One region of the Paenibacillus sp. HJGM_3 genome, then DNA from elsewhere that is predicted to be linked to it. Evidence: riboswitches for the same ligand, from Rfam matches in the RefSeq annotation. Region 1 holds a riboswitch; each other region holds the start of a gene.
What was found. A riboswitch is a leader RNA that binds a small molecule or an ion and turns the genes downstream of it on or off. The one in region 1 is predicted to bind cyclic di-AMP.
Positions count from the first base shown of each region.

Region 1 (4,170 bases):
CCGTTGTCCGCAATGCGAAGGCACGATGGAGCGCTACACGCGCAGGCATTTCTCGTACAACACGCCCGAAGGGGCTTGCGAAGGCTGCGATGGCCTCGGCCATACCGTGAGCCTAAATCTGGATGCCGTCTTCGACCAAGAGAAGAGCTTGAATGAAGGCGGCGTAACGATCTGGTTCGACGCTTGGCTCAAGTACAACGTGTCCATCATGAAAGCGGCGGCCGATCACTACGGTCTAACGTTCGATCCGGATGTGCCACTCAAGGATTACAACGCCGTCCAGCGAGACTTGCTCTATTATGGCGTAGAGAGCGAGTCATTTATCGCCCATTATCCCGACGTAAAACCGCCCAAATCGGTATCGGGAGGCAAATATGAAGGTGTCGTAACCGGAATCTGGAGACGGTACAAAGAAAAGGGGGGCGAATCGGGGGAAGCGGCGCTGTTCCAGGAAGAGACGTGCGCCGTCTGCCATGGAGCCCGGCTCAAGGCAGCCATCCGCCAAGTCATGGTCGGCGGCGCAGCCATCTCCGACATCTCCGGATGGGCGCTCCAGAACGCACTCTTCTGGCTCGAGCGGCTCATGGGCGAGCTGCAGCCGGACGCCCGAGAGCAAGTGGAATCGCTGCTCCACGATTTGATCGTTCGGACGGGACGCATTGTCGACGTCGGGCTCGGGTACTTGTCGCTGAGCCGCCAGTCGATCACGCTGTCCGGCGGGGAAGCGCAGCGGCTGCGTCTTGCCTCCATCATAGGGTCGGGACTGACCGGCGTGCTGTACATCCTCGACGAGCCGACCGCGGGCCTGCACCCCCGCGACACGGCGGGGCTGATTCAAGTGCTGCAGCAGCTGCGGGACCTAGGGAATACGGTGCTCGTCATCGAGCACGATGTCGAGATGATGCGCGCTGCAGACCACGTGATCGACATGGGTCCCGGGGCCGGCAGCTTCGGCGGAAGGGTCGTCGGGGAAGGGACGCTGAAGGAATTGATGGCGAACCCCGAGTCGGTCACCGGTACTTTCCTGCGGGAAGAGGATGTTCGACGCTTGGGTGCAGCCCAAGGTCGAAGGAGACGTCCGGGGACCGGTCAAGTGCTCCAAGTCCGCGACGCGTACGAGCGGAATCTGAAGCATATTGACGTAGCGTTCCCGCTCGGCTGCCTCGTCGCCCTCACCGGCGTCTCCGGTTCCGGCAAGTCGACGCTGCTGTTCGATCTCGTCGCCGCCGGAGGCCGTGACGAGCAGCAGCGCCACGGCTGCGCGAGCATTACCGGCTTCGGCGCGATCGACAACATCGTGACCGTCGACCAGTCTCCGATCGGCAGGATGAGCCGGTCCAATGTGGCGACGTATACGGACGTGTTCACCGCGATGCGGAATCTATATGCGGGATTGCCGGAAGCGAAGCAGGCCGGGCTGACGGCGAAGCACTTCTCGTTCAACACTCCGGGCGGGCGCTGCGAGCACTGCCAAGGGCTCGGTGTCGTACCGATGGATATGTTCTTCCTGCCCGGGCTTGAGGTACGCTGCCCGGTTTGCCGCGGCAAGCGGTTCCAGGATGAGGTGCTGCGCATCACTTACAACGGACTGTCGATCTCCGAGCTGCTCGATCTGACGGTCCAAGAGAGCCTGCCGCTCCTGCAAGGGCGGACGAAGATGGATGGACAGATCGCGCTGCTGAACGAAGTGGGCCTCGGTTATCTTCATTGGGGCCAGTCGATCGTAACGTTGTCCGGCGGCGAGGGCCAACGGATCCGGCTGGCCAAAGAGCTGAGCGGGAAGACGAAGCGTCATTCCCTCTATTTGCTGGACGAGCCGTCCACCGGGCTGCATCCGCGCGATACCGCGCAGCTGCTCATCTTGCTGAACCGGCTGGTCGACGCCGGCAATACGGTCATCGTCGTGGAGCACAACCTCGATGTCATCCGCGAGTGCGATTGGGTCATCGACATCGGGCCCGATGGGGGAGACAAGGGCGGTGAAGTAATTGCGACCGGCAGCCCGGAGCATGTCGCGACGATCGACGCCTCCCATACGGGTCGTTATTTAAGAGAAGTGTTAAGGTAACGGCGCATACGTCTGACAGGAAGCCTTCATATCCGGTACTCGGATGGGGGCTTCTTCGTTTGGAACGCGGTCCGTTAGAACGAGAAATACGAAACCGATCGCCGCAAACATTCATCCTCCTCCAGCTGGAAGGGGTCGTGCGCGGGAGGGTATTCGATATTGTCAGCCAGGTCGTTAAGCGCTGCGGCAACCAGATCGCCTCTCACCGTACCCCAGCAAAGCCGATTGCCTTGAATGACGTGAAACGCTTCGGGGATGGAGAGGCCCTTGAGTGGAGTATAGACCGCTGCCCATTTAACGAGGTCGAGCGGCTGTTCTCCGCGGGGCAAAGCGAACGAGCCCCAGCCGACCGCACCCCGGGCCGCCATTCTCAACAATCCGGTGTAGCCCCGCTCTCCCGACCCGGGAGCAAAGCCTTCCAACCAATCGTAATCGAACAGGAACAGTTTCATTGAACCGATCCGGTAGAGGGTTAAGTCGGATTGGCTCAAGTCAGGCAGCGCTTCGATTGCTTTCACCATTAGGCGGAGCTCCTTTGCAGATCATATTGGGCAGATCGAGTAACAAGTACAACAAAAAAGAAGCCCGAACAGAGAATGTCTGTTCTCGGGCTTCCCGTGTCGCAACGCGTGCAGGGCGTGGCGAATTGGATGAGCGAGTCAGGCTCTCTCAATGACGCTTGCGAGGTTAGCTGTCGGATTCGGGCTTGAGAGTGCCCTACCTTGGCGGATGCCTCGGATTCACCCCATGGATTCGATGCCGCCGCGACGGCTCGTTCCGGTGGTTCCCCCGCTTCCTGGATCGGAATTCAGCGTTTTGACTACATATGGATTTGTTGAACCAAATGATACGACGAACAAACGACATTGTAAAACCGGATGCAGCGAAGGAAAAGAGGGTATTGGACCTATTTGGGAAAGGAAAGCGGATAAACTTGCCTGGGACTTTCATTATCTTGCCTTTTGCTCTACGAAGCTCATCGTTGCTTAATAGGGAGAGGGAAGCCGATTTCTCCGATTGCATGGCTCCGAATCCTGTGCTACGTTAGATGTGTAAACGTTTAACTAACTGAACCGCAAGAGTTAGGAGGTGTTCAGGACAAGGTGCGCAAGCTGACCATCAAAGATGTAGCAAAGGTTGCGGGAGTATCTACGGCTACTGTATCGAGGGTGTTAAACGGAACCGGATATGTCAGCGACGAAGTCCGGCAGCAGGTGCTCAGCACCGTGCAGACCTTGAACTACCAGCCGAACGCGATCGCCCGCAGTCTCAAGCTGGACCGGTCCCGCAGCATCGGCATGATCGTACCGGATATGACGAATCCGTACTTCACGGCGATCGCTGGCACGCTGCAGCGCAAACTGCTGTCCGCAGGGTACCGGGTGCTGTTCATGGATTCGGACGAGAATCCCGAGAAGGAGCGGGAGGCGCTCGACGTGCTGCGCAGCAGCCGGGTCGACGGCATCGTACTGGCCGGCACCGGCGGCAACAAGGAGCAGCTGCGCCATATATTGGGGGCAGGAATTCCGCTCGTGCTAGTAGACCGCAGCATCACGGGCGTCGGGGCCGATCTAGTCATGGAGGACAACCGGTCGCCGGCGAGCGATGCCGTCACTTTCTTGCTGGAGCGAGGGCATACGCGCATCGGGATCGTGGGCGGCCCCAACCATATCAGAACCGCGAACGAACGACACGGGGGCGTTGTCGAAGCGTTTGAAGCGGCAGGCATCCCGATGCCGAGCGATACGGTCGTTCAAGGAGATTTCACACGCGCCTCCGGCAAACAGGCGATCCGATCGCTTCTGTCGTTGCGGGAACCCCCGACTGCCGTCTTCTCCGCCAACAACGAGATGACGTTCGGGTTGTATCTGGGGATGAAGGAGCTCGGGGTCGCAACGGATAGCTTAGAGGTGGTGTCGTTCGGCGACCTGGAATTCGCTTCGCTATTCCGGCATCGATTGTCGGTGATCGTACAAAACCCGGAATTGATCGGGGAAACGGCGGCTGAAATGCTGCTCAAGCGATTGACGGATGAGACGAAGATGAGGGAAAGCCGCATATTCGTCCCTCAGTTTAAGATTCGGTTAGGGGAGTGAGCGAGC
Region 1 is NZ_JBJGED010000005.1:15,980-20,149, forward strand. Features, by position in the region: gene uvrA (excinuclease ABC subunit UvrA) at 1-2,068, shown strand, start outside; gene ACI5FR_RS07130 (hypothetical protein) at 2,143-2,589, opposite strand; cyclic di-AMP (ydaO/yuaA leader) riboswitch at 2,730-2,892, opposite strand; gene ACI5FR_RS07135 (LacI family DNA-binding transcriptional regulator) at 3,172-4,164, shown strand.

Region 2 (4,170 bases), on a different contig from region 1:
ATCTCCTCCCGACAAGAACATGTCTGTAACTTGGGATGGCACTGCCATTCGTCCCTAAGTGTAGAGGATTTGCCGGGAGCATGTATGTCATTTTGCGAAAGAGACCAGACAAATTGTAACGCGATCGCACAAAAAGGCGCTTCGGTCCCAAACCACCGAAACGCTTGTCTTGCATGGATTAGATGCGCTTATTGACGCGTTCGAGCAAGCTGCTCCTTCGCCATCCGCACCATCTCGCGCACCATGGCGCCGCCGATTTCCCCTCCGATGCGGCCCGCCGCCTCGGACTTCAATTCTCCATTGTTCCCTTCCGTTAACGGCACGCCCAAGGAGCGAGCAACCTCAAACTTCACATCGTCCGGATGGGACGGATCCACTTTGTACCCTTCCTGCCGCATGACTTGCGCTTTGAACAGATCCAGACTTTGTCCGGCTTCCGGTACAACCAGCTTCCGGTTTCTTCTGCGCGCCATAGAGCTATCACCTCGAAGCTAGTGTAACCGCTGAGCCGGCCGGTCATGCATCCAAAGAAAGCCCGGGATTCCAACTTTCATTTCGGTTTCCAAAAAGAAAAGAAGCGATTTTGCTCCAAAAAACGTTATAATGGAATAGGAATGATTTGTGACTCGAGGTGAGAGAGAGAATGAATATTGCTTTTTTTCTAGTCCCGAAGCAAGAGGTTGTTTGCTTGACCTCCACTTCCACACTGCGACAAGCTTTGGAACGAATGGAATATCATCGCTACACGGCCGTGCCGATTCTAAGCGAAGACGGCCAGTATGTAGGGACGCTTACAGAGGGCGATCTGCTCTGGTTCATGAAGAACAACGAAGGTGTTACATTCGATAACGCCAACCGCGTGCCACTGTCCGAGATTCCGATGCGCATCAACAACGTACCTGTACACATTAATGCCAATATGGACGACTTGATCTCCAAAGCGACTACCCAGAACTTCGTACCCGTCGTGGACGACATGGATCGATTCATCGGGATCGTGCGCCGAAGCGACATTATCGAGTATTGTGCCGGGCAAATCTTTAAGGAAAAAGTAGTAGGCTAGCCTAACATGCGTTAGGCTAGTTTCTTTTTTGTACGATAAGCGCGTATGTAAAAGCCGCTGACGATGTCAGCGGCTGCCGGTGTTGCATTAGCCCGTGAATTCTTGTACCCATTCGCCGTTGTAGTACGCAACGCCGATCTTCGTGAAGTTCGGGCTCAGGATGTTTTGGCGGTGACCCGCGCTGTTCATCCAAGCGGTCATTACTTCCTGAGGCGTGCGTTGGCCTTTGGCGATGTTCTCGCCGGCATAACGGAACGGAATGTTGTAGGATTTCATCATATCAAACGGAGAACCGAATGTAGGCGAAGTATGGTCGAAATAATTCCGGTTGTACATATCCTTTGCCTTGTCCATCGCCATATTCGTCAAAGCAGCATCGCTGGTCAGCGCAGACAGACCCGCTTTCGCGCGCTCCTGGTTCACCAGATTGACCACCTGATTCGCAAAAGAGCTCTCAGTGCCGGTAGACGGCTGAGTCGGCTTCGGTGTCGGTGTAGGCGTCGGCTTTGGTGTAAATGGTGTTGGCGCAGGTGTAGGCTTCGTCGTTGGCGCCGGTGTCGGTGTTGCCGGTGTCTCTGACGGTGTTGTAGGTGTAGTTGGTGTTGTTGGCTGCGTTACTTCCGGCAATCCAGGCAGTTGAATATCCGGAATCTGAAGGTTCAGCCCCGGGCACATCTTTTGGATTTGCTCGGCCAGGTTAAAATTACCGTTCAGCAGATCGGCCAAGCTCAACTGCTTAAAGCCATAATAGACTTGAACGTTATTGCCTGTATTTTTCGACAGGTCGCTCAAAGTAGCCGCGGATGCGGAACCTACTCCGGCAGCACCGCCGATAACGCCAACCGCCAATACGCCTGCTAGCAACTGCTTGCTAAACTTCTTCAAAAAACTCCACTCTCCTTATCGGCCTGCGAGGTTAGCTGACGGATTCGGGTAAAGAGTACACCCGGCCGCATCCGACGATGCAGCTTCACCCCAAAATTGGTTCCCCCGTGCTTCTAGCAGCTTCGGCCTAATTTGGTTTGTTTGGTGCCTATTAATTGTAGCACGGTTCAATTCGCGAATTCATGCCACAAAGTCTTCCATCCAAACCGGATCGTGGACGCGTACCGATTACCGGTACGTTTTGATGAAGTCAACCGCCTTGCGAATATCGACTTCCGGCTGGTCGCCGACTTCGCGCTCGATCGTCAAGTAGCCGGTATATCCGATGTCTTGCAGCGCCTTGAAATACGCGGCAAAGTCGACCTTGCCCTCGCCGAGCGGCACTTCCTTGAAGATCTCGCCCGAACGAACCATTTCGGCAATTTTGCCGTGATCCATCGGCTCGTAACCCAAGGCGCCGTAGATTTCGCGCGGATCGACTTCCTTGTAGCGAATGCCGTCCTTCACATGGGTGTGCACGATATAATCCTTGAGCGTATACACGCCGCGGACCGGATCGTCGCCGGTGACCATGACCATGTTGGCCGGGTCAAAGTTGACGGACACGCCGCGGCTGCTGAGCGTATCCAGGAAGCCCTTCAGGTGCTCGGCCGTCTCCGGGCCGGTCTCGATGGCGAAGAAGCCGCCCATGCTGCTCGCATATTGGCTCAGTTCCTCGCACGCCTGCTGCATGGCCGCGAATACCGCGCCGTTCCTGTCCGACGGCACGATCCCGATATGGGTCGTCACGATGTTCGTGCCGAGATCTTGCGCGAGATCGAGAATCCGCTTCGACTTCTCCACCTTGGCCGGGTTGGCAGCCGTATCCTGGAAGCCATGGCCGCCCAAATCGCCGCACAGCGCGGAGATCTCGAGGCCGAGCGAGTCGATATACGCCTTCAGTTCCTTGCGCTGGGTTGCGGACAAATTCGCAGGGTCCATCTCGCCGCTGACCGCATAAATCTGTACGCCCTCCGCCCCGACTTCCTTAGCTTTCTTCAAGCCTTCCCGAACGCCGATTCCAAAGCTGTCTACGATAACGCCGATTTTGTTCGTGAGTGCCATACAAGTTCAACCTCCGCATGAATTGGATTAAGTATCAGACTGCCTTTTGCATACGTAGTGATTGTACTTGCGTTCGGATTGCGCTGTCAACTTCGACCACTCCGGTCTTCCAGCTTTTATATACGCACAACAGCCCTTTCTTCAGAGGAAGAAAGAGCTGCTTGAAGACTTGCTATACGGATAGTGCGGATGATGCCGAGTCGGATGATTGGCCGTGCTTTTTTCGGAATAGTACGATAAAGAATGCTAATGTCAGTAAGCTGAAGCCGATCGTAAAGGCGCCCAGAATCCAGGCGTTGTGCGCAAGGAAGCTGTAATCTCCGCTCGAGATGACCGCCTTGTACCCGGCTACGGTATACGTCATCGGCAGCCAGGAATTGAACCATTGCAGCGGCTCCGGAATAAGCTCGAGGGGGAACGTCCCGGCCGATGTCGTCAGCTGCAGAATAAGAATGATGATAGCCAAGAAGCGGCCGGGATCGCCGAATGCGGTGACGAGCACTTGCACGAGCGACATGAACGTCCAGCTGACGAGCACGCTGAACAGCATGAAGTATGGCACGCTCTGCACATCGATGCCTAGGCCGTACAAGAGCACCAGGTCCACGATGACCGCCTGGATAACCCCGACGGACAGCATAAGGCCCCACTTGCCAATGAACCAGCTGAATCCCGACTTCGGTGTGAGCGACGTCTCCCTCATCGGGAACACGATCGTGAGCAGCATCGAGCCGACGAACAACCCGAGCGAGACGAAGTAAGGGGCGAACCCGGTTCCGTAGTTCGGCACCGACGTCAGCTTATCCTCTTCCACCTGCACAGGACTTGCGATTTTGTCATACGTCGCATCCGACGTCTTGATGTCGGACGTCTGGCCGGACGCGGCCTTCAGCTTGTCGGACAGCTCGCCGGAGCCGCTCGCCACCTGCGACGAGCCCCCCGCCAGCTGGTCCGCGCCGGCCTTCAGCTGCGCCGTACCGTCCGCCAGCTGCGAGACGCCGCCGCTCAACTGGGCGAGCCCGCGCTGCAGGTCGGCTCCGCCCGCTGCGGCCGTGCGTACGCCCTGCAGCAGCGCCTGACTGCCGGCTTCCGCCTCGCCCAGCTTCTGGCCGAAGGCG
Region 2 is NZ_JBJGED010000002.1:213,395-217,564, forward strand. Features, by position in the region: gene ACI5FR_RS03250 (alpha/beta-type small acid-soluble spore protein) at 189-473, opposite strand; gene ACI5FR_RS03255 (CBS domain-containing protein) at 644-1,063, shown strand; gene ACI5FR_RS03260 (CAP domain-containing protein) at 1,151-1,948, opposite strand; cyclic di-AMP (ydaO/yuaA leader) riboswitch at 1,953-2,086, opposite strand; gene ACI5FR_RS03265 (sugar phosphate isomerase/epimerase family protein) at 2,177-3,052, opposite strand; gene ACI5FR_RS03270 (YhgE/Pip family protein) at 3,225-4,170, opposite strand, start outside.
Region 2: it holds a riboswitch for cyclic di-AMP, as region 1 does, so the genes downstream of both, ACI5FR_RS03260 (CAP domain-containing protein) here and ACI5FR_RS07130 (hypothetical protein) in region 1, are expected to answer to the same signal.

Region 3 (4,170 bases), on a different contig from region 1:
GGCATGGGCCTCTTCTCCCAATATGCGCATATGTTGCAGTTGAACGTGAAGACCGGCGACAAGGTCAAGAAAGGCGACATCATCGGCCTCGTAGGCACGACTGGATTTTCAACCGGCCCCCATCTTCATTTCACGTTCTGGATGCACAATGTGCAGGCGAACCCGGACATTTTCTTCGGCACGAACCCGTTCCGCTGGCAGAGTTCCAAGTAAAGAGCTAAGCAAAAACCGGCCATAGGCCGGTTTTTTTGGCGCCAGGAAGCGGAAACTGGTCCGGTATAAGTTCCCATAGGCTGGGTGCACGGATTACAGTAAGGTGACGGAGGGAGAACAAATCACACGTTCTTGGGAATCTGACATCGGATCGGGGGTCATGGGATATATGTTCCGGGAATGACAAGTAATTAAGTAACGAGGGCTGGCGGATGATCGGATGAGGTGATGGAACAGTTAGGTCTCGGCTCAGTAAATCGGCTTTTCATAGATAACGGAAAAATTTTCCGCTATTGCTCGATTTTCATCGATCTCATAAAAATAATGAACATTTTTGCTGCTAACGATGTGAATGGGGTTGTTTTGCAATCGAAAAAATGGATTAGCGGCAAAATTTTCCGTTATTTGGGTTGGAATCACCTCGAAAATCAGGTTAGCAGCAAATTTTTCCGTTAATCGAGTCTACACCCTCCGGGCCCGCACCCCGCATCCCGCACCCCGCAAAACTAAGAAACCTCTCACCCGCCTATGCCGGCCCAATCCTCAATTTCGGGAAAAACAGCCCATATCCCCCGGTTCCTCTCAATAAAACGGATACAACCGCGCATCTCTTCCATTCTCCACATGCGTGCTATCTCATTTGCAGGCGTTTCGCCAATCAAGCGAAAATACACGAAATACAGAGCATCATAGAGAAAATCGGAGCCCCTATTCGATTAGCCCCTCGCCCCTACCGTTCCCTCTCCAAAATGAAAGCCGTCCTCCATTTACAGAACGACCCGGCAAGCGTAAGATACGACTCAGATTAATCCGAACCGACCGTTCGGAACGAATCGCTGAGTTTCCTGGGCCTGAGGCCTGGGAAAGCGGGGGAACCAAACGCGTCCCGCGGGCGACGGTGTGAGAGCCGTCAAACGCAGGAGGCATGGGGTGAATCCCGGTACATCGCACGTACCGGGTAGGGCGACTCTCACCGCCCGAATCCGTCAGCTAACCTCGTAAGCGTAGGATGGCAGAGCCGGTATCCACACCTGCGGCATGCCTTTGGAGAGAGGATGATGAAGCGTGTGATCTGACGTCAGACCACAGGGCTTAATGCCTCTGTGGTTTTTTTTGCATTTTTTTGGAACGCTATTGAAAACTGTGAAAGCACGTGATGAAAATCGGAGGCGATCGCGATGACCGATCTGTATATGCTGCTGCTCTTGGCGGCGACTTATTTCGTCTTCACCGGGTTCCTGTACTGGTGCGGCCGGGTGATCGAGGAAGGGGCCGAACAGCCATGATTGTAGTGCTCGTTTGCACCGCGCTCCTTTTTTTGTACCTGGTATATGCGCTGATCCATCCGGAAAAATTTTAGCCGGGATTCCGTCAAGGGAGGACACTGTCAACTATGGGCGTCTTGCAGATTACTATCGTCATAGTAGTGCTCTTGCTGCTCGTCAAGCCAATGGGCACTTACTTATACAACGTATTTCGCAATGAAGCGAACGCGACGGACCGCTGGTTCGGCTTCGTCGAGCGGCCCTTATTCGCCCTGATCGGGGTGAAGGACCGCAAGGGTATGACTTGGAAAACGTACGCCCTCAGCTTCATCGTCACCAATATCGCGCTAGTCGCTTTCTGTTACCTCATCCTGAGGCTGCAGAAGTTTCTGCCGCTCAATCCGAACGATATCGGTAATATGGAAGCGACGCTGAGCTTCAACACGGTCATCAGCTTCATAACCAATACGAACCTGCAGCATTACAGCGGGGAGACAGGCCTAAGCTACTTCTCCCAGATGATCGTCATCATGATGATGATGTTCACCTCGGCCGCCACCGGCCTGTGCGTCGCGATCGCGTTCATCCGCGGGATTACGAGCAAGGGGCATCAGATCGGCAACTTCTTCGAGGATTTCGTCAGGGCGCATACGCGGGTGTTCTTCCCGATCGCCTTGGTCGTGACGCTGCTGCTGGTCGCCTTGCACGTCCCGCAGACGCTCAAGCCGACGCAGACGGTCACCGGACTGGAGGGGCAGGAGCAGCAGATCGCGATCGGACCGGTGGCTTCGCTGGTATCGATCAAGCACTTGGGAACGAACGGCGGCGGGTTCATGGGCGTCAACTCGGCCCACCCGTTCGAGAACCCGAACGGGCTCACGAACGTCATCGAAATTCTGTCTATGTGGGTAATAGGTGCGGCGCTGCCTTACACGTATGGCTTGTTCGCCAAGAGCCGCAAGCAAGGCTGGGTTATTTTCTCCAGCATGATGCTCTTATTCGTCGCCTTCCTCGCCCTGAACTATGCGTCCGAGTCGAACGGCAACCCCGTCATGAACCGGCTCGGCATCGACGCCTCCCAGGGCAGTATGGAGGGCAAGGAAGTCCGCTTCGGTATCGCGCAGTCGTCCTTGTTCACCACCGTAACGACGGCGGCGACGACCGGCTCGGTCAACAACATGCACGATACGCTGACCCCGCTCGGCCAGATTACGCCGCTGTCTCTCATGATGCTGAACAACGTGTTCGGCGGCAAAGGGGTCGGGCTCGTCAACATGCTGATGTACGCCATGCTGGCGGTGTTCCTAGCCGGCCTGATGGTCGGACGTACGCCGGAATTCCTCGGGCGCAAGATCGAGCCTCGGGAGATGAAGCTGATTGCGATCGCGATTCTGGTGCATCCGCTTATCATTTTGGGGCCAACGGCGATTGCGCTTCTGACGGAGCTAGGGAAAGTCGCCATCACGAATCCATCGTTCCACGGCATCTCACAGGTGCTGTATGAATATACGTCGTCTGCGGCCAACAACGGGTCGGGCTTCGAGGGCCTGGGCGACAATACGCCATTCTGGAATATCTCTACCGGGCTCGTCATGCTGCTAGGCCGTTACATCTCCATGATCGCGATGCTGGCGGTGGCCGGCTCTCTCGTACGCAAGCAATGGGTGCCGGAGACGATCGGGACGTTCCGGACGGACAACGGGTTGTTCGTGGGTATTCTGGTCGGGACGGTCCTCATTATCGGGGCACTGACCTTCCTGCCGGTACTCGTGCTGGGACCGATCGCGGAACATTTGACGATTCGCTAATAGAAGAGGTGGGGATCAACCATGAGTTCAAAACGAAAAGGGTTATTGACCGGCGATATCGTCAAGCAAGCTGCGGTAGACAGCTTTGTCAAGCTGAACCCGGTCTCCATGATGAAAAATCCGGTCATGTTCGTCGTAGAAGTCGGCACGTTCGTCGTGCTGCTAATGACGCTGCTCCCTGGGTATTTCGGAACCGAGGAGGATATCGGGTTCAATTGCACTGTCTTCCTCATTCTGCTTTTCACGATCTTGTTCGCCAATTTCGCCGAGGCTCTAGCCGAAGGGCGAGGGAAGGCACAGGCCAGCTCGCTCAAGAAGACGAAGAAAGAAATCACCGCGAACAAGCGGGTGAACGGCGTCATCAAGCAGGTGCCGTCCACCGACTTGCGTAAAGGGGACATCGTCGTCGTCTCGCAAGGCGAGATGATCCCGGGCGACGGCGAAGTCATCGAGGGGCTCGGCTCCGTGGACGAATCGGCCATTACCGGGGAATCCGCCCCGGTCATCAAGGAAGCGGGCGGCGACTTCAGCTCCGTCACCGGGGGCACCCGCCTCGTCAGCGACCAACTAACGATCCGGATTACGAGCGATCCCGGGGAGTCGTTCATCGACCGGATGATCTCGCTCGTCGAAGGCGCGAAGCGGCAGAAAACGCCGAACGAGATCGCGCTGAACACGCTGCTCACCTCGCTGACGCTCATCTTCCTGATCGTCGTCGCCACCCTGGCGCCGATCGCGAAGTTCGTGGATGTCGAGCTGACGATCCCCGTGCTGATCGCACTGCTCGTCTGCCTCATCCCGACTACGATCGGCGGGCTGCTGTCGGCGATCGGGATCGCGGGCATGGACCGCGTCACCCAGTTCAACGTACTCGCCATGTCGGG
Region 3 is NZ_JBJGED010000003.1:26,927-31,096, forward strand. Features, by position in the region: gene ACI5FR_RS04300 (M23 family metallopeptidase) at 1-213, shown strand, start outside; cyclic di-AMP (ydaO/yuaA leader) riboswitch at 1,038-1,233, shown strand; gene kdpF (K(+)-transporting ATPase subunit F) at 1,496-1,573, shown strand; gene kdpA (potassium-transporting ATPase subunit KdpA) at 1,607-3,286, shown strand; gene kdpB (potassium-transporting ATPase subunit KdpB) at 3,308-4,170, shown strand, end outside.
Region 3: it holds a riboswitch for cyclic di-AMP, as region 1 does, so the genes downstream of both, kdpF (K(+)-transporting ATPase subunit F) here and ACI5FR_RS07130 (hypothetical protein) in region 1, are expected to answer to the same signal.